DNA from 3 places in the Pseudarthrobacter sp. TRD_SC_9 genome. Region 3 is predicted to be linked to each of the others. Evidence: predicted binding sites of a transcription regulator. Region 3 holds the regulator's gene; each other region holds the start of a gene.
What was found. The regulator HrcA, encoded in region 3, represses chaperone genes, less so after heat shock. The targets are predictions, from matches to a motif close to TTNGCACTCGNNNNNNNCGAGTGCNAA.
Positions count from the first base shown of each region.

Region 1: ACWA13_RS14985 (Hsp20/alpha crystallin family protein) is a predicted target of HrcA. The motif match lies at 2,974-3,000, and genes of this name have one in related genera.
Region 2: groES (co-chaperone GroES) is a predicted target of HrcA. The motif match lies at 4,215-4,241, and genes of this name have one in related genera.

Region 1 is NZ_CM143956.1:3,200,213-3,206,553, reverse strand. Features, by position in the region: gene ACWA13_RS15005 (hypothetical protein) at 1-695, shown strand, start outside; gene ACWA13_RS15000 (GAF and ANTAR domain-containing protein) at 737-1,495, opposite strand; gene ACWA13_RS14995 (phosphatase PAP2 family protein) at 1,715-2,515, shown strand; gene ACWA13_RS14990 (MerR family transcriptional regulator) at 2,541-2,831, opposite strand; gene ACWA13_RS14985 (Hsp20/alpha crystallin family protein) at 3,077-3,505, shown strand; gene ACWA13_RS14980 (DnaJ domain-containing protein) at 3,623-3,922, shown strand; gene ACWA13_RS14975 (DMT family transporter) at 3,933-4,853, opposite strand; gene ACWA13_RS14970 (aminotransferase-like domain-containing protein) at 4,852-6,255, shown strand.
Region 2 is NZ_CM143956.1:2,783,565-2,789,905, forward strand. Features, by position in the region: gene ACWA13_RS12895 (acyltransferase family protein) at 1-207, opposite strand, end outside; gene ACWA13_RS12900 (ATP-dependent DNA ligase) at 418-1,941, opposite strand; gene groL (chaperonin GroEL) at 2,070-3,680, opposite strand; gene groES (co-chaperone GroES) at 3,760-4,056, opposite strand; gene ACWA13_RS12915 (DMT family transporter) at 4,283-5,260, shown strand; gene ACWA13_RS12920 (hypothetical protein) at 5,270-5,650, opposite strand; gene ACWA13_RS12925 (THUMP-like domain-containing protein) at 5,730-6,341, shown strand, end outside.
Region 3 is NZ_CM143956.1:2,013,095-2,019,435, reverse strand. Features, by position in the region: gene hemW (radical SAM family heme chaperone HemW) at 1-123, shown strand, start outside; gene ACWA13_RS09445 (DUF4870 domain-containing protein) at 158-577, opposite strand; gene ACWA13_RS09440 (DUF3097 domain-containing protein) at 655-1,515, opposite strand; gene hrcA (heat-inducible transcriptional repressor HrcA) at 1,686-2,699, shown strand; gene dnaJ (molecular chaperone DnaJ) at 2,751-3,878, shown strand; gene ACWA13_RS09425 (16S rRNA (uracil(1498)-N(3))-methyltransferase) at 3,881-4,648, shown strand; gene ACWA13_RS09420 (GerMN domain-containing protein) at 4,663-5,613, opposite strand; gene ACWA13_RS09415 (PhoH family protein) at 5,957-6,341, shown strand, end outside.

The sequences.
Region 1 (6,341 bases), 1.2 Mb from region 3:
TCCTTCGGCTGCACACCGTTAACCCATCCATCTTCTTCGGTGTGCCGCTGCTGATCCTTGGCGGTGCCTGGGCCGTCAGCGCCATCATCGCCATCATCATGCTGGGCGCGGGGGCCTCGGCGGAGGACCTGGAGGGCATGCGCTACAGCTGGGCAGTCCTTTCGCCACAGTGGTACCTGATGGTGGTAGGTGTCCAGGCTGTTGGATTGACCTTTTCCTTCGCGCTGGGATTCGGTGCCACCCGCCGGGACTTCTGGGTGGGCACCGGCCTGATGTTTGTGGCCACATCAGCAGTGTTCGCCATCCTGATCGCCTCGCTGGTCCGGCTCGAGATCCTCAGCGGCGGGTGGGGCTTCGGAGTGCATATGTTCAATGCGCTCTGGTTTGGCCGCGATGGGTGGCTGATGGACTTCTACAGCGCCTTCGCACTGCAGCTGCTGGTCCTTTTCCTCGGGGCCAGCATCACCACGGTTTACATGCGGTGGCGGATACGCGGCATGATGGTGGTGCTGTTTTCCGCGGTCGCGCTGCTGCTCGCACTGGTCGCCTTCGCCACACTGGGCGCGCACTGGCCAGCGATCATGGGCTGGTTTGGCAGCATCGGCGCCGCGGGGATCTTTACCATCCTGCTAGCCATCGCTGCCGTGTGCGCCGCCGCCGGGTACCTCGTGATCCGGCGGGCGACGCCACGCTAGGCCCCGCCGGGCGACTACCCGTCGACGGGGGTGCGGTCCGGTCAGGCGTCGTAGTACGTTCTGACCGGACCCTGGCCCAGATTGAGCACCACGGTCCGGGCAACTTCGCGCAGCTTGATGTTGCGTGTGCTGGATGCTGTTTTGAGGATGTCAAAAGCCTCGGCCTGTGAGCAACGGTTCTGAGCCATGATGATGCCTACCGCCATGTCGATCACCGTCCGTGTTTCCAACGCGGCCCGTAGGTCCGCTGCCGCTTCGCTGTAGCGGGCCAGCCGGACGGCCAGGTCCAGGGCCATAGTTGTCTGCCGGACAAAGTCTTCGGCAATGGCGCGGGTCCTGCCCTCGAAACGGTTGGCGCGGCCGGAGTAGAGAATAAGCGCGGCCAGGGTATCGCCCTCCAACTTGAACGGCACAGCCAGGATCGAACGAATACCCAGACCCATCACCACCTCGGCGTATACCGGCCACTCCGTGTCCTCTTCCAGATCCGGGAGTTCGATGGTGATCTGCTCACGCGATGCCTTCATGCCGGGGCTGTCGCTGAAGCGGTATTGGACCTGGCTGACCTTCTCAGCTTGATCATTGCTGTTCGCAACCGTGACAGGTTTACGGTGGCGCCAAAGAGTCACCCCGCAGAGGACTTCGTCTCCCTGGCTGGACAGTGTCCTGGCAGATATGCCCGCCAGTTCACGAAGGAACGCCTCCACGTCTTCGCTGTCAAGGACAAGCTGGTGCAGGTGCTCCGATATTTTTGCTTCAAATTGCGCAGTAGAATCACTGGCCACGATGATTGGTGCCATTCGCTTAGGTCAAAACGAGCCGGCCAGCCTCGCGTTGATCCCTTGATGCGGGAGTGCGGCGGAAGCAAAGGCGGATCGACGAACTTTCCTACGGCCTCTGCTTAACCGTGTGGAAAGTATTGCATGACAACGCCCCCGGTTTCGAGTCGGTGGATAACCGCCACTCGGGGATAAGCCGCCAGTCAGGGGGTACAGTTTTTCAGCACGATCATTGTTCCCATGGCACGAACGGACTCTTCAGTGGCAGAGCAGGCAACAGCATCCCCCAACTGGTGGCAGGGCTTCAACCAGAAGTTTGTGGTAGAGGAGCGCTACATGGAGCCGGCGGATCGCCACAGCCTGTACCGCATCTCGGTGATCCTTGCCGTGGCGGGCACCCTTATGTTCCTGCTGGTGCTTTCCAGTGTCCTGCTCGACGACGGGCTGGCAGTGATCGACCAGCCGCTTCGTCACTGGCTGCTGGATACGCGCTCAGACACGGCAACCAGGGCGATGCAATTCCTTGCAGTCCTTTTTGGACCAGTGGCGCTGCCGATTATCGTGCTGGTAGTGAATGTGGTGTGGGGGGTTGCCGCCCGGCATGCTTGGCGCCCCATTCTGCTCGCGGCAGGAATGATCACCGGAGTTGTCATCTCGCAAATCATCCTGCACCTCGTGGACCGTGCCCGGCCACCCACGGAATTGATGCTCTTCGGAGTGGACCACACCTTTTCATTCCCGTCCGGGCATGTGCTGGGGGCCTGTGATTTCCTGTTGATCGGCGCCTACCTTGTCGGTTCGAGGTCGCGCACCGTCAGGGTCGGCGTGGCCTGTTTCGCCTTGGCCGCGTTGGGAATTTTGCTTGCCGCACTTAGCCGGCTGTACCTGGGGTATCACTGGTTTACTGACGCTTTCGCCTCAGTGTCGTTGGCCCTGGTCATCCTGGCCGGCGTCATCGCCCTGGACACCTGGCGGACGGCACGCATTCCGGGTGAACCCATCACCGGTGAGCTCTCGACCCCAGAGCAACCGGGGGACTAGCCAGGGAGGCTGCCGGGATGCCGGTTTACTCTGCGGACTGCTTCCGCAGCCGGCTCCGGGCACGTTTGAGGTCGATGCGCAGCTTCGCGTTGACGGCTTCCAACTCGAGCACCTTCGCCACTCCCGCGAGGTTCAGCCCTTCCTCCAGCAGTTCGCCGATCCTCAGCAGGACCGCAACGTCGCTGTCGCTGTACTGGCGGGTGCCGCCAGGGGTCCGGTGCGGAGTCAGGAGGCCCCGCGTCTCGTACAGCCTGATGTTCTGTTGGCCTGTGCCAACCAGGTTTGAGACTACTGAAATTGCGTACCGGGCCTGCAGCTGCGCGGCTTCGGGACGGGATTGGGCAGCAGCAGTACCGTCCGCAGGGGCACCTTCTGCACTGTCAGTGGAAAAGGTCCAGCGGGTTTCTTCCGGGGGCTGGGTTTCGGTGGACATTTCCCTCTAAAACCTTCGTCGGGGGCTTGCGGTCGATTCACTTCAATGCTATAAAAAATCTATACCGACCACCACAGATAAGTGGGCGGTAGATACAGTAAAACACATGAACCTGAAGGAGTGGGGTAATGATGCTAATGCGTACGGACCCGTTCCGTGAGCTGGACCGGTTGACCCAGCAGGTGTTCGGAACCACGGCGCGGCCGGCGGCTATGCCGATGGATGCGTGGCAGGAAGATGGCGAGTTCGTGGTCGCCTTCGATCTGCCCGGCGTGGATGTGGATTCGGTTGACCTTAATGTTGAGCGTAACGTCCTGACTGTCCGCGCCGAACGCCGGGATCCCACGCAGCCAAACGTCGAGTTGGTTGCTGCCGAACGGCCGCGCGGCGTCTTTAGCCGCCAGCTGATCCTGGGTGAGACCTTGGATACGGAAAACGTCAAGGCAAGCTACAGCGACGGCGTCCTGACTTTGCGGATCCCCGTCGCCGAAAAGGCCAAGCCACGGAAGATCGAGATCGAAACGAAGAAGGACCAAATGCAGGAGATCGGGAGCTGATCCCTTCCTGATCAGCCCTGGTACAGCAGGAGCCGGGTGGGCGGTACGGCGTTGCCGCCCACCCGGCCGTTTACCCTGCGATCTGCCACGTCCTGCACTCTCCGGTGGAGGTGAGCGATGCGGAAGCCTGACTACTACGCGATCTTTGGCGTCAGCGCCGACTCGACGCCGGCGCAGATTTCCCGTGCATACCGCACCCTGATGCGCACTCACCATCCCGACGTCGGGCATGCCCGGCAGGGCAGCAAAATGTCCGACGCCGGCAGTCCGGAACGCGAATACGACCAGACCGCGAGGGGACAGGGAGCCCGGAACGTCCCGGTGCGCCGGAGCACCCCTGCGCAGCGGCAGGAACACAAGAAACCGGCGGACATCAGCGTGACGCCGGTCCGCTGGGAAAGTGGACCTTGGGCCTAACCAGGCATAGCTAGGGCCGCAGCCTGACTCGCACGGCAAGCCCGGCACAGCACACCACCGCCAGGCCACCCAGCGCAGTGGTCCACGTGAGCTCCTCGCCCAGCAGCAGGCCTGCCCAGCCGATTGTCAGCACGGGCTGGACCAGCTGGATCTGGCTAACTTGCGCCATGGGCCCAATGGCCAGGCCGCGGTACCAGGCGAAGAATCCCAGGAACATGCTGACCACGCCCAGATAGGCGAACGCTGCCCACTGCTCAACGCCCGCGGTCGGTGGTTGCTGCACCACGGCCGCTGCCGTCAGAAAAACCATCAGCGGCGACGCCAGGACCAGGCTCCAGGAGACGGTCTGCCATGCACCGAGCTCGCGGGCCAGCAGGCCCCCTTCTGCATATCCGACTGCCGCCGCTATCACAGCGCAAAGAAGCAGCAGGTCGGCCCAGCGCAGCTGGCCTGCACCACCTGAATGAACTACTGCGAAGCCGATGGCCGCCACGGCACCGGCCAGTGTCGTCCACCAAAATGCACTGCGAAGCCGCTCGCGTCCCCGTATTGCTGCCGCCGTAGCGGTGGCTGCGGGGAGCAGCGCAATGACAACTGCTCCGTGGCTGGCGGGCACGGTGGTGAGGGCGTAAGAGGTAAGCAGGGGGAATCCGACGACGATTCCTCCTGCGATAACAGCAAGCCGTCCCCACTGCTTTCCCTGGGGCAGCCGTTGCCGGGTGAGTGCCAGGGCAGCGGCGGCAAGGAGTGCGGCCACTACTGCCCGTCCCGCACCGGTGAAGAGTGGCGACATGCCCTCGACGGCCAACCGTGTAAAGGGGACGGTGAAGGAAAATGCCGCTACTCCAAGCAACCCCCAGAGCAGGCCGGCTGGCCAACGGGACGGTATCGCAGGCCGGATTTCGACAGTAGCGCTACTATAGGCTTTCATGAACAACGATAGCAGCTCGAGGATTGTGGATCGGCTGGCGTCCTGGATCTCCAGCGCGGCTCCTGGTGCGCGGCTGCCGTCCACCCGTTCGCTCGTTGCTGAATTCCAAGCAAGTCCGGTCACGGTGCAGAAAGCGCTCCACACCTTGACGGTCCGCGGACTGATCGAAAGCAGGCCAGGCGTGGGCACCTTCGTGCGGACAGCACGGACTGCAAAACCATCCGATTACGGCTGGCAGACCGCGGCACTCCGATCGCCCCAAGGTCCACTCCGGGCCGCGGCTACCGCCATGCGGGACGCACCGAATGACGTAGTTGCTTTCCATTCGGGTTATCCGGACCGCGAACTCCTGCCGGAACGGCTGGTGCGCGCCGCGCTCGCGCGGGCAGCGCGGGGAGACGCCGCCCTGTCCCGGCCACCCGCCCCCGGGCTCCCGGAACTCCAGTCCTGGTTCGCTCGGGAACTCGCCGCGGCGACTCCCGCCGGCACCACCGCGCCCACGCCGGCGGACGTGGTGGTGCTGCCGGGAAGCCAGAGCGGCCTCAGCTCGATATTCCGGGCCCTGCTGGTCAACGGCCAGCCGCTGCTGATGGAGTCGCCCACGTACTGGGGCGCAAGCCTGGCGGCGGCGCAGGTAGGCGTGCCGGTTGTTCCCATACCCAGCGGTCCTGACGGCCCGGAGCCGGACGAGCTGGCGCGGGCGTTCGAGGAGAGCGGTTCGCGTTTGTTCTATGCGCAGCCGAACTATGCGAACCCCACAGGAGCGCAATGGTCCGCAGAGCGCCGTCAGGAAATCCTGGCAGTGGTGCGGCAGTATGGTGCGTTCCTCGTCGAGGATGACTGGGCCCATGACTTCGGGATTACCACCAGCCCCGTCCCGCTGGCCAGCCAGGACGAGTCCGGGCACGTCGTCTACCTCCGTTCGCTGACCAAGAGCGTTTCGCCGGCCATCCGGGTAGCGGCGGTCATAGCGCGGGGCCCCGCCCGGGAGCGACTCCAAGCGGACCGTGCTGCCGAGTCCATGTATGTCAGTGGCCTTTTACAGGCGGCAGCACTGGACGTCGTCACGCAACCCGGGTGGCAGACCCACCTTCGGAGCCTCCGCCACCAGTTGCAGTCACGGCGGGACCTTTTGGTCACCAGCCTCCGGGAGTTCGCGCCAGATGCCCACATCACGCAGGTTCCGAAGGGCGGGCTCAATCTCTGGGTGCGGCTTCCGGATGCGATCGATCCCGTTCAACTGGGTATGGACTGCGAGCGGGCCGGCGTGATGATCGCCGCTGGTACTGAGTGGTTTCCTGCAGAATCTGCGGGCCCGTACCTGCGGCTCAACTATGCAGGCCCCAACCCGGCGGGGTTCGCGGAGGGCGCGCGTGTCATCGGCCGATGCATGAAGCTCTGACCCAACCGGGCCGCCGCAGTTGCGCTGAAAACGGCTCGTTACAGCAGCCACTGCCACCCGTCGGCTGAGGGGGATAGAAACTCGTA
Region 2 (6,341 bases), 770 kb from region 3:
TAACCAGGTGCCGGCGAGGACTGCAAGAATCACCACGACGGCGGCTGGCAGCAACCGCTTGAAGAGGTGCAGCCAGTGGCCCAGCAGGTTGAACTGCAGGCCCGCTTCCGCCTTGCGAACGAATGAAAGAGTCAGCAGGAACGCCGAGATCAGCAGGAAGATATCCACTCCCCCGGACACCCGCCCCAGCCACACGTGGTAGGTCATGACCATCAGGACTGCGAGCGCCCGGAGGCCCTGTACTTCAGGCCGGAATGATGACTTCCTGCTACGGCTGACAGATGGCTTCCCTGCCTCCTGCGATGGGACAGCGGTTCTCAGAAACGACACAAAAACCTCTCCCAGGGCAACTAAAGCATCCATTCTACCGAGCGGTAACGGCCTGACCAATCAGGGCAGGCAGAAAACGACGGCCGGTCAGGGACGCAGCAGCGCGCGCAAGGTCTGGATGGTATCGGCCTCTGCCGCCGTCTTGTCCTCGCGATAGCGCTTGACCCGCGCGAACCGAAGGGCGATTCCGCCCGGATAGCGCGAGGAACGCTGCACGCCGTCGATTGCGATCTCGACCAGGGTGACTGGCTCTACCCAGACGGTGCCTGACGTACGCCGGACCTCCAACTCCTGGAACCTCTCCGTCTGCCAGCGCAGCAGCGCGTCGGTCAGGCCTTTGAACGTCTTACCCACCATCACGTAACCGCCGGGCTCGCCGAACTCGCCGGTAGGATCCAGGGCTCCGAGGTGCAGGTTGGACAGCAGCCCGGTGCGTCGTCCCGACCCCCACTCGCATGCGAGCACCACGAGGTCGTAGGTGAGCACCGGTTTCACCTTGATCCAGTTGGAACCACGCCTGCCGGCGGCATAGGTGGATCCGACCGCTTTCACAACCACTCCCTCATGACCCGCGGCGAGCGCGTCGCGTGACACTCTTTCGGCAACAGCGGCATCCGCTGTGATCTCCCCCGGTATGCGATGCCCGGGGGCGATGTGCTCTAGGACGCCGATGCGGGCCGACAATGGCTCATCAAGCAGATCCCGCCCGTCCACGTGCAGCACGTCGAAAAACCACGGATGCAGGACTGTGTCACGTGCCGCATCCGCGCCGAACCGCGCCATGGTTTGCTGGAATGGCCGTGGACCACCGTCCTCGTCGAGGGCGAGGGTCTCGCCGTCGAGAATCACGTCGTGGACCGGCAGACCGCGCACCATCTCCACCACCTCGGGCAGCCTATGGGTCACGTCGGCCAGGTTGCGGGTGTAGATGTGCACGTCGTCGCCGACGCGGTGCACCTGAATCCGCGCGCCGTCGAGTTTGTACTCCACGGAGGCCTCCCCGGTGACGGCCAGGGCCTCGCTGACGGTGGCCGCAGTTGCAGCGAGCATGGGCTGCACGGGACGCCCGACGACGAGGCCGACTGCATCAAGCTGGGCCGGCGTGCCCGTGATCGCCAGCAGGGCAGTCCCGCCGAGATCCCCTGAGAGCATCGCCGCGCGGCGTACAACGTCCACCGGCCGATCAGCGGCCCGGGCCACTGCATCTGTCAGCACTCCTTCGAGCGCACCGGTCCGCAGCTCCCCCAGCAGCACCCCACTGATGAACGCCTGCTCGCGACCGGTGGCAGCCGCCAGCAGCGACCGGAGGGCGGCTGTCCGCTCCGCTGCAGATCCCGCCCCACTCATACCCAGCAACCTGTCCAGCGCCGCGTCAAGGTCAGCGACAGTAAGACTCGGCTCGGCGGCCGGCTCCCCCGTGGCCGTAGACATGGCGCGCCAACCGATCCCCACACGGCCCTGCCGCGGCCTGGCGGTGAGTAAACCAATGGCCGGCGCAATGTCCAGCGGTTCGAGACGGCGCAGCAGATCGGCCAGTGCGTCGACCTTCGCAAGCCGGGAGCGGGTCGACGCGACGGTCTCCGCGGTTTTCACGAGCTCGTCGAGCAGCATGGCATCAGTCTGCCATGGGTCGGTGTGCGCCGCGGAGATGGAGAGGACCGCCGTCGGACACAAAAAAGACCGGCCCGGCAGATGCCGGACCGGTCTTTGGATGGGCGTAGGCCCAGTCCCGGTGGGGACTAGTGGCTGTGGCCGGCGTGCTCGTCTTCCTCAGCCGGCTTCTCAACCACCAGGGTCTCGGTGGTGAGAACCAGGGCAGCGATGGACGCAGCGTTACGCAGGGCAGCGCGGGTGACCTTGACCGGGTCGATAACCCCGGCGCCGATCAGGTCCTCGTACTCGCCGGACTTGGCGTTGAAACCGTTGTTGGTTTCCAGCTCGGCAACCTTGGCGGTGACAACGTAGCCATCGAAACCGGCGTTCTGGGCAATCCAGCGCAGCGGCTGGACCAGCGCGCGACGGACGATGCCCACGGCAGCTGCAGCGTCGCCGTCGAGCGCCTTGACGGCCGGATCCTCATCCAGTGCCTTCAGGGCGTGGATGAGGGCGGAACCGCCACCAGCCACAATGCCTTCTTCGAGGGCGGCGCGGGTGGAGGACACTGCATCTTCGATGCGGTGCTTCTTTTCCTTGAGCTCAACTTCGGTGGCTGCACCGACCTTGATAACGCCAATGCCGCCGGCCAGCTTGGCCAGGCGCTCCTGGAGCTTTTCCTTGTCCCAGTCAGAGTCGGTGCGGGTTACTTCGGCGCGCAGCTGGGCAACGCGTGCTGCGACGTCCTCTGCAGACCCGGCACCATCGACGATGGTGGTGTTGTCCTTGGTGACCGTGATGCGGCGGGCAGTACCCAGCACCTCAAGGCCTACCGAGTCCAGGCTCAGGCCCAGCTCAGGGGAGACAACCTGGGCACCGGTGAGGGTGGCGATGTCCTGGAGCATGGCCTTGCGGCGGTCGCCGAAGCCGGGAGCCTTGACTGCAACAACGTTCAGGGTTCCGCGGATGCGGTTGACGATCAGCGTGGACAGAGCCTCGCCGTCGACGTCTTCAGCGATGATGAAGAGCGGCTTGGAGCTCTGCAGCGCCTTCTCCAGCAGCGGCAGGAATTCCTGGACCGAGGAGATCTTGCCCTGGTTGATCAGGATGAGGGCATCCTCGAGGACTGCTTCCTGGCGTTCCGCGTCGGTGACGAAGTACGGGGACAGGTAGCCCTTGTCGAACTGCATGCCCTCGGTCAGGACCAGTTCGGTCTGCGTGGTGGAGGACTCCTCGATGGTGATCACACCATCCTTGCCGACCTTGCCGAATGCCTCGGCCAGGAGCTCGCCGATTTCGTCGCTCTGTGCCGAAATGGCAGCCACGTTGGCGACCTGGGTGCCTTCAACGGGGCGGGCGTTCTCCAGCAGGCGTGCGGCGACGGCTTCAACAGAAACCTCTATGCCGCGCTTGATCTGGCCGGGAGCTGCGCCGGCAGCAACGTTGCGCAGGCCTTCCTTGACCAGGGCCTGGGCCAGGACCGTAGCAGTGGTGGTGCCGTCGCCGGCGACGTCGTTCGTCTTGGTGGCGACTTCCTTGGCCAGCTGTGCGCCAAGGTTCTCGTAGGGGTCGTCCAGCTCAACTTCGCGGGCGATGGTGACGCCGTCGTTAGTGATCGTGGGAGCGCCCCACTTCTTGTCCAGGACGACGTTACGGCCGCGCGGGCCGAGCGTCACCTTGACGGTGTTGGCGAGCTTATCGATGCCGGCTTCAAGAGACCGGCGGGCAGCGTCATTAAACGCAAGCTGCTTTGCCATGGTGTTGTCCTTTCAAGACAGAAACCCCGCGCGGCCGATCACAACGGAAGTGGATCAGCAGCGCGGGGTCCTTGGAGTGTTACTTAGCGACGATCGCCAGAACGTCGCGGGCGGACAGCACGAGGTACTCAGTACCGCTGTGCTTGACTTCGGTTCCGCCGTACTTGGAGTAGATAACAACGTCGCCTTCAGCGACGTCGAGGGGAACCCGGTTGCCGTTGTCGTCAAAGCGGCCGGGGCCTACTGCAACAACTTCGCCTTCCTGCGGCTTCTCCTGCGCGGAGTCCGGGATGACCAGGCCGGAAGCCGTGGTCTGCTCGGCTTCGAGCGGGCGGACAACAATACGATCCTCAAGAGGCTTAATAGAGACCGACACTCGGACCTCTCCTTTTCGTCAGCAAATTCATGGACTTGAAGAAACCGCCCGCACATGGCTGGCAAACCGTCGTCGCGGTGCCGGCAGCAGCCTGGCTGGCAGTTCTCATGTATTAGCACCCTCCATGGGAGAGTGCTAATGAAGACTCTATGTAGTGGTTAGCACTCGGTCAAGGTGAGTGCCAGAATTTCGTCTGTGGCGGAAATCACGCCTGTAGATTTGAGCAGTGCGCGCCGCCCTGTACCTGACCCTCGCCGCCCTCTTCTGGGCCGGAAACTTCGTCGTCGGCGAAGCTGTTCTGAAAACCATGGCGCCCCTTGAGTTGACCTTCTGGCGCTGGACGCTGGCAGCCGTTCCACTGCTGCTCCTGGCGCATGCCATCGACCGGCCGAAGTGGCGGGCCGCCCTCAGGCACTGGCCCTCGCTGCTGCTCCTCAGCATCCTGGGCATGAGCGGTTATACGCTGCTTCTGTACAGCGCCCTGCAACATACTTCAGCCCTGAACGCCTCGCTCATTACTGCAGCGAACCCCGCGCTGATTGTGGTCATGGCCGTGATCCTGCTGCGGGACCGGCCGCGCCCCCTGAACTGGGCGGGAATCGGCCTGGGACTCTTGGGTGTGGTGCTGGTCCTCACCGGTGGCGAACTGCACAAGCTGCTCACTTTCTCCGTCGGCGTCGGCGAGCTGCTGATGCTGGGCTCCATCTCCGTCTGGGGGCTGTATACGATCATTGCCCGGCGGCTGTCCGTTCCCGCCATTACGTCAACTGCCATCCAGGTGGTCATGGCCGCCGTGATGCTCAGTCCTTTCGCCCTGGTCACGGGGGCTGGATTTCCCACCACGCAGTCTGAGGGCTGGTCGCTCGCCTTTGTGGCGCTGTTCCCATCACTCGGTTCATACCTGCTGTGGAACCTGGCTTTGAAGACCACCACCGCTGCCAACGCCGGCAATTACCTGAACCTGATCGCCGTGTTCACCGCTATCATCACTGTGCTGATGGGACAGCCGATTACCGTGCCGCAGATCCTGGGCGGGGTCCTGGTCATTTCCGGGGTCCTGCTGACGAGCGCCAGGAAACGCCAGGGCTCACCCGCCGCGGGCTCGGGCGCGGGCACTGGCGCGGGCAGTGCAGCTGCCGCGGGCGGCGACCCCGCACGCAGCAACACCACGGGCAGCCGGGCGCGGGCCGGGCGGGACGATTAGCAGGGACCGTTATCGGCCCAGGTCTTCGAAATCCACGTCCTCGTCGCCGTCGTCATTTTCCCGGGTTTCGTTGCGGTTGAGATACACGATGATGCCGCCGGCCACTGCGGAAAGCAGCCCGAGTATCAGGAAGATGATCCCGCCTGTCCGCGCGCCCGCATACAGCCCCCGGATCTGCCGGGCCTCATCCGTTTCGTCGGTGATGCTGTTGCCGTCCACTGAATAGACTGTCGCGTTGAAGGCATTCAGCCCAGCAATAATCAGCAGCAATGCACCGCAGATGAGCGCGATCACGACACCGGCAATAAGCGCGGGCTTTGCGAACTTTGCCAGGCGCTGCGCCGGTGTTTGGGGATGGCCAGCAGGCAGTTGGGGGGGTCGCTTTTCCATACTTAAACCCTAGCCGCGCTCAGCGTGGTCCGCCTCCCGCGCGCCACGCTGAACCAGCCTCTCCTATAGGGTGGAGCGCATGGTTGGTGCCCCCCGTGAACAGATCGAACCGCTGCTTAGCAGTGCAGGCTGGGAGCTGCTGGCATCCCTCGGACCGTACCGGGAAGATGAAGCCTTTGAGCTTAATTCGCGCCTCCGCAAGGCCGGTCACTCCCCCGAGCTGGTCTCTGCCGTCCTGACCCAGTCCCGCCTCCGCACCAAGGCCGAAGCCAAGTTTGGCGAGTTTGCCAGCCAGATGCTGTTCACCCAGGCCGGCCTCGAACAAGCAACCAGGCTCAACGTTGCGGCCCGCCACGCTGCGCGCTTTGCCGGGGCCGGAATACGGCACGTCGCGGACCTCGGCTGCGGCCTGGGCGCGGATTCCCTGGCGCTGGCGTCGCTGGAGATCGCCGTGACCGCCGTCGAACTTGACGAGGTTACCGCCGCGTGCGCGACGGTCAACCTTCTGCCGTTCCCGCACGCCGCGGTGGTGCACGCTGACGCCATGTCCGTTCCATTGGATGAGGTCGACGGCGTGTGGCTGGATCCGGCGCGGCGCAGCACTTCGACGTCCGGAACCACCCGGATCTGGGACCCGGAGGCGTTCTCGCCGCCGCTGTCCTTTGTGGAGTCCCTTGCTGCCACGGGCAAG
Region 3 (6,341 bases):
ATTGCCGGGCTCATTGCCGATTCACTGATCGACCCGGCCGAGGCTTTTGCAGGCAAGCTGCTACTGACGCTTAAAGGCAGGTTGCTGGCTGACGCCGTCGTCCGCCGAATTTTGCCCGACTGACACGTTGCCGGCTGAAATCGGCCGGGGTTGATTACTACTTGATCAGGCGCAGGTTGTACTGGTAGCGGTGCGGCTGGCCCCGGTTAACGTGGATGCCGGCGGAAACCGAGAAGCATGTCAGGGTGATCCAGATCAGCGTGGCGATGACGGCAAAGAGGTTGCCGATTCCCGGAATGAACAGCAGCAGGTTGGCCAGAACGGCAGCGACTGTGGGCGGAAGCGTAAAGTTGAGGGCTTCTTTGGACTCCTGCGCCGTAAAGGGCCCACGGTCCTTGAAGATCAGGTAAATCACCAGCGACGGAATGCAGCCCAGGATCCCGCCGAAGTGGGCGAGCGTTGCCCACTGGCGGTCCTCGTTCGCGGTCAGCGGGAGGGCGTTCGCGGGCACGCCGTGATACTCGGGACTGCCACTGGCGGGCTGGGTGTCCCTGTTGTCGCGCGCGTTCTCTGCCACGGTTATGTCCTTTTCGGTGCTGCGGAGGGTGTTAGTGCAAGAATACTTGGTGATTCACGGTTCCCTTGCAGCGGCCATCAGGGTGCCGTGAGGAAATCGATGACTTCTTCCACCCGCCCGAGCAGCGACGCTTCAAGATCGGCATAGCTGGTCACCGCGGACAGCAACTTCTGCCAGCCCAGCCCGATGTCCTCCTTGGTGGAATGCGGCCAGCCGAAAGCTGCGAGAATGCCGGTCTTCCAGTCCTGGCCGCGGGGCACCACCGGCCACGCAGGTATACCCAGGACCGCCGGCCGGATTGCCTGCCACACGTCGACATAAGGGTGGCCAACAATCAGTACGTTGCCAGCCGCGCCGGGGGAGCCCATCACGTCACTTGCGATCCGCGATTCCTTGGAGTCCGGAACCAGATGGTCCACCAGGATGCCGAGCCGGCGGCCGGGGCCGGGGCCAAAGGCCGTGACAGCGCCCGGGAGATCGTCGATGCCATGCAGCGGTTCGACGACGATTCCTTCCGCCCGGAGGTCATCGCCCCAGACCTTCTCCACGAGTTCGGCGTCGTGCTTTCCCTCGACCCAGATCCGGCTGGCCTTTGCCACCTGGGCGCGTTGTCCGGCAACGCGCACCGAACCGGAAGCGGTTCTTTGGCTGCCGGTTCTTGCTCCTGCTGTTCCCGCAGTGCGGGGAACCGGCGGGTCGAGCCTGATGGGCTGGCCCTCCAGGAGGAAGCCGTAACCCAGCTTGAAGGATCGAGGCTTGCCGCGCCGGTCCTCCAGCACCACCAAGTGCATCCCGCCGGATTTTTCCACCCGCGTTACGGCTCCCACCCAGCCCGATTGCACTTCCTCAAGGACCATGCCCCGTTCCACCGGGACGGCGGGAAGTTCTGTCCGCGCCGGCGCGGACAGATCCTGCGGACCCCAATTCTGGTACTGCATCCTGGTTTCCAGCCTCACGCCACATACCGGGCGGATTTCGCCCGGAGCGGTACCAATGCTAACAACGCGGCGAGTCATATTAGACTGGCACTTGGGCATGTCGAGTGCTAACACCCTCGCAGCCATCAGCAATACACCAGTCATGAGCGACCATCGAACGGAGGTAGACAATGAGCGATCCACGCAAACTGGAGGTACTGCGGGCCATAGTGGAGGACTACGTCCACTTCCGCGAACCGGTGGGATCAAAAGCGCTGGTTGAACGCCACCACCTTGGCGTATCCAGCGCCACCATCCGCAATGACATGGCGGCGTTGGAGGACGAAGGGCTTATAACGGCCCCTCATACCAGCGCAGGCCGCGTACCCACGGACAAGGGCTACCGGCTCTTCGTCGACCAGATTTCGGCGGTTAAACCGTTATCTCCGGCAGAGCGCCGGGCCATCCAGACGCTCCTTGAGGGCTCGAACGATCTCGACGACGTTCTGGACCGGACCGTGCGGCTGCTGTCGCAGCTGACCAACCAGGTTGCAGTGGTCCAGTACCCTCAGCAAAGCCGGGCGCAGGTGAGGCACATTGAATTTGTGCTGCTGGCCCCGCGCCGGGTGCTGGTGGTCCTGATCGCCACGACAGGAAAGGTGGAACAACGGGTCATCGATGTCGGTTCCGATATCGGTGAGGAGGGCCTCGCAGCCCTCCGGGCCGGTTTCCTTTCGGCCACCCACGGCACGCTGCTCAGTCAGCTCCCGCAGACGCTGCCTGCCGCCGTCGCTGCGGCTGCTCCCGTCCACCGTGCTGCCGCCAATACGCTGGCGCAGGGACTGGAAGCACTCGCGCAGGGCAGCAGGGAAGAACGGATGGTCATGGCCGGAACAGCGAACCTCGCCCGTTCCAACGTCGACTTTCCGCTGAGCATCGGGCCGGTCCTGGAAGCCCTGGAAGAGCAGGTGGTCATGCTCAGGCTCCTCAGCGAGATGGCCCAGGATCCCCGCGGTGTCGCCGTCAGTATCGGACGGGAGAACCCTTACGACGGCCTGGCAGAGGCTTCCGTGGTCGCCACGGCGTATGGACCTGACAGTTTGGCAAAAATTGGCGTCCTGGGACCCACCCGCATGGATTATCCCACCACCATGGCTGCCGTTCGGGCCGTGGCGCGCTATCTTTCGCGCATTCTTGGACCGTAGGGTCCGCAGCATCTTCGAAGTAAAGCTTGACAACAGGAAGAGAAATCAGACTTGAGCAGCCACTACGACGTCCTTGGGGTTTCACCGGAAGCCACCGGGGAGGAAATCAAGAAGGCTTACCGAAAGCTGGCACGGACACTTCACCCGGACGTCAACCCGGGTGAGGACGCCTCTGACCGGTTCAAGGCCGTCACGCACGCCTACGAGGTTCTTTCCGATCCGCAGAAGCGCCGGGTCTACGACACCACCGGTAACGAGAACGGCACCGACAACGGCTTTGGCGGAGGCCAGTACGCTGGCCAGGGCTTCGCGTTCCAGGACATTTTTGACACCTTCTTCGGTGCCGGTGGCACGGCCGGACCCGCCTCCAGGGTGCGTCGTGGTCAGGACGCCTTGATCAGCGTCCGCATTGACCTCCGGGACGCCGTGTTCGGCGTCAACAAGAAGCTGGAAGTGGATACCGCCGTCGTGTGCCCCACGTGCGATGGCAGCTGCTGCCGCGAGGGCACCTCCCCGGAACGCTGCGACGTCTGTGGCGGCAGCGGCCAGATCCAAAGGGCGGTCCGGTCCATCCTGGGTCAGGTTATGACGGCGGCACCGTGCGGCAGTTGCGAGGGCTTCGGTACCGTGATCAAGGATCCCTGCAACGAATGCAACGGCCAGGGGCGGATCAGGAGCCGCAGATCCATCACCATTAAGGTTCCGGCGGGTGTAGCCACCGGTACCCGCATCCAGCTCTCAGGGCAGGGTGAAGCCGGGCCGGCAGGCGGTCCGGCCGGTGACCTTTATGTCGAGATCCGCGTAAATAGCGATTCCACCTACGTCCGGGATGGCGACGATCTCCACGCCACCCTCAACATCCCCATGACCGCTGCGGCCCTTGGGACGGAAATCAGCCTCGAGACCTTCGACGGCCTGCAGGAGATCGACGTCAAGGCCGGCACGCAGTCCGGTGAAATCATTACGCTTCGTGGACTCGGCGTCACGCACTTGCGCGGCTACGGCCGTGGCGACCTGAAGGTGCACCTCCAGGTAGAGACTCCAACGAGGCTCGATGCCACCCAGGAGGACCTCCTGCGCCAGTTGGCGAAGCTTCGCGGCGAGCAGTTCACTGAGGGGAAACTCGCGGCCAGTGGAGGCGTGTTCGCTAAGCTGCGTGACCGGCTGGGCAACCTCTAGCAATGACCAATCCTGTCTTCTTCACCCCCAAGGGTGCTCTTGCGGACGTCCGGCCAGGTTCTACGTTCGTCCTGGAGGGCCCGGAGGCAAGGCATGCGGTGACCGTCAAGAGACTTGCCGTAGGCGAGCCGGTTGACCTCGCCGACGGCAGTGGCAACCGCATCAGCGGAACAGTGGCCACTGCCGCCCCCGGGGAGTTGAGCGTCGACTGCCTCACGGTGACCGTTGAGCCCGAACCAGCACTCCGGTTGGTGTTGGTGCAGGCACTTGCCAAAGGAGACCGGGATGAGCTTGCCATCGAGATGGCCACTGAACTTGGTATCGATGGTGTGATCCCCTGGCAGTCCGAACGTTCCATCGTCCGCTGGAAGGCGGATCGTGCGGCAAAGGCTCATGCCAAGTGGGAGTCGGTGGTAGCAGCCGCGGCCAAGCAGGCGCGTCGTGCCTGGATTCCGGGCGTGGAATCAATCGTCGACACCGCCGGACTGGCCAGGCAGGCAGCGGCGGCAGACCTTGCGGTGATCCTGCATGAGGATGCCGTCCGGCCGCTACGCTCAGTTCTTGAGGACTGGACCAGCCGGACCGGGCCGTCCCCCAGTGGCAGGATCCTGTTGATTGTTGGACCGGAGGGCGGGATCGCTGCCCGTGAAGTGACCCGGTTGTGCGGCGCCGGTGCCGTGACTGCACTGCTGGGCCACCACGTGCTGCGGTCCTCGACGGCAGGGCCTGCCGCTGCCGTAGTGGCCAATGACATTCTGGGCCGCTGGTAGGCCCTGGGCCGCCGCTAACCTACGTTGAACTTTCTGGTGTCCGTATACAGGGAAAGCTCCGCCGATTCGGCAGCAATGCGCGAGACCCGCAGCTGGTACGTTCCCCGTTCCAAGGCCAGGTCCAGCGTGAACACCCCGGCCGAACCGGCATCCGCCGCGCTGGTGGTTTCGCCGCTCAGATAGATGCTGGATTGTCCGTTGCTTTCCCGGAGCAATTGCCAGCGAAGGCGGTCGCCCTGGTCCGTGCTTCGGCCCGTTACTTTCACGGTGCCGCTGGGGACGTTGACGTTTTCCTGCGGATCAGTGATCCAGATTGGCGCAACGAGGCCTGCCGTCCGGGCCATCGGCGCGCCCAGCCGGATGTGGCCGAAGGCCTGATAATCAGGGTGTCCGTCAACCAACACCACGACCTGGATCTGCTGGCTGGTGTCCACCAGGCCGGAACTTGCCGCGGCCGCTGTCGCGGTGTGCACCAGTTGTTGAACGGCGAGTTCGGCCATTCCGGCATCCAGGGTGCTGTTGAAAGCGTCTTCCGAGACGTCAACGGTAATGATGTTCTGGCCGGAAATCGAAGTTTCCAGTTCCTTCGGATTTTGCCAGGAGGTGAAGAAGTCCGGGTCAAGGGGCGTCTCGGACATCATCGCCCTGAGCGCCCGGGTCACGGGATTGTCCTGTTCGGGGACATCACGGAATTCCCTGTACAGGAAGACATGCTCACCGCTTCGGCCGATCCAGTAGATGGGCGCTTTGTTGGACGATTGCGTCGTTTCCAGCGGGGCGTTCGACGCCGGCACGGACAATGAGGAATAGCCCGGACCGGGAGCACCCGGGGAGGTGGCCGATCGTGAGGCGGGACCGGCCACACAGGAGGACATGGCCAGGGCAAGCGGGATCACGACAACCAGCGCGGCGGCGCGGCGAAACAGGCCCGGGGGCTGCGTCCTGCCGGTTGCCGCCACAGGCACAGCGATGTGTCGATCCTTGATGGGAGTGCCTTTCGTTCTGCTCGCTGGTTCGTCCAGATTCGTCCAAGTCCGTTCACGGTGCGCAGCGATGTCCGCTCGGCCGGAAGAGACGCTTTCCAGCATTACATACACCGTCGGCTGGGGCTCGTGGATTCCGGGCTCTGCCAACAACTGCAACGGGAACGATATGAGGCTGATACGAAGTTGATACCTGATCACCGAATCATTTCGGCACCGGGCCGGTTGCTTCCAGGGGCCGCCGGGCCGGCTCACTGGCGTAAGATGGAGGAACATTCAGAGTCAGTATTCAACGGGAGGAACCCAAGGCCTGCTGGCCGTCACCATGACTGAATCATCCAACGGAAAACGCCGCAGCGTCAGCCCCGGCGAGCCAAGCACAGGGGAATTCCCGCACACCTTGCCCGGTATTCGCACGGAAGTGGTCTACTTCGAGGATTCCGACCAGATGGTCCAGTCGTTGGGCAGCCATGATGAGGCGCTCCGTTTCATCGAGGAACAGTTCCCGTCCGTCAACTTCCATGTCCGCGGCAATGAGCTCACCATTGCGGGCCCCACAGCGGACGTTCCGCGTATCATGCGCCTGCTTGAGGAGGTCCGCGGCCTCGTTGCGCGGGGGACCACCATCAGCCCTGACGTGCTGCAGCAACTGGTTGCCCTGTTGAAGTCGCAGTCCACGCAGAACCCTGTGGACGTCCTGACGCACGACA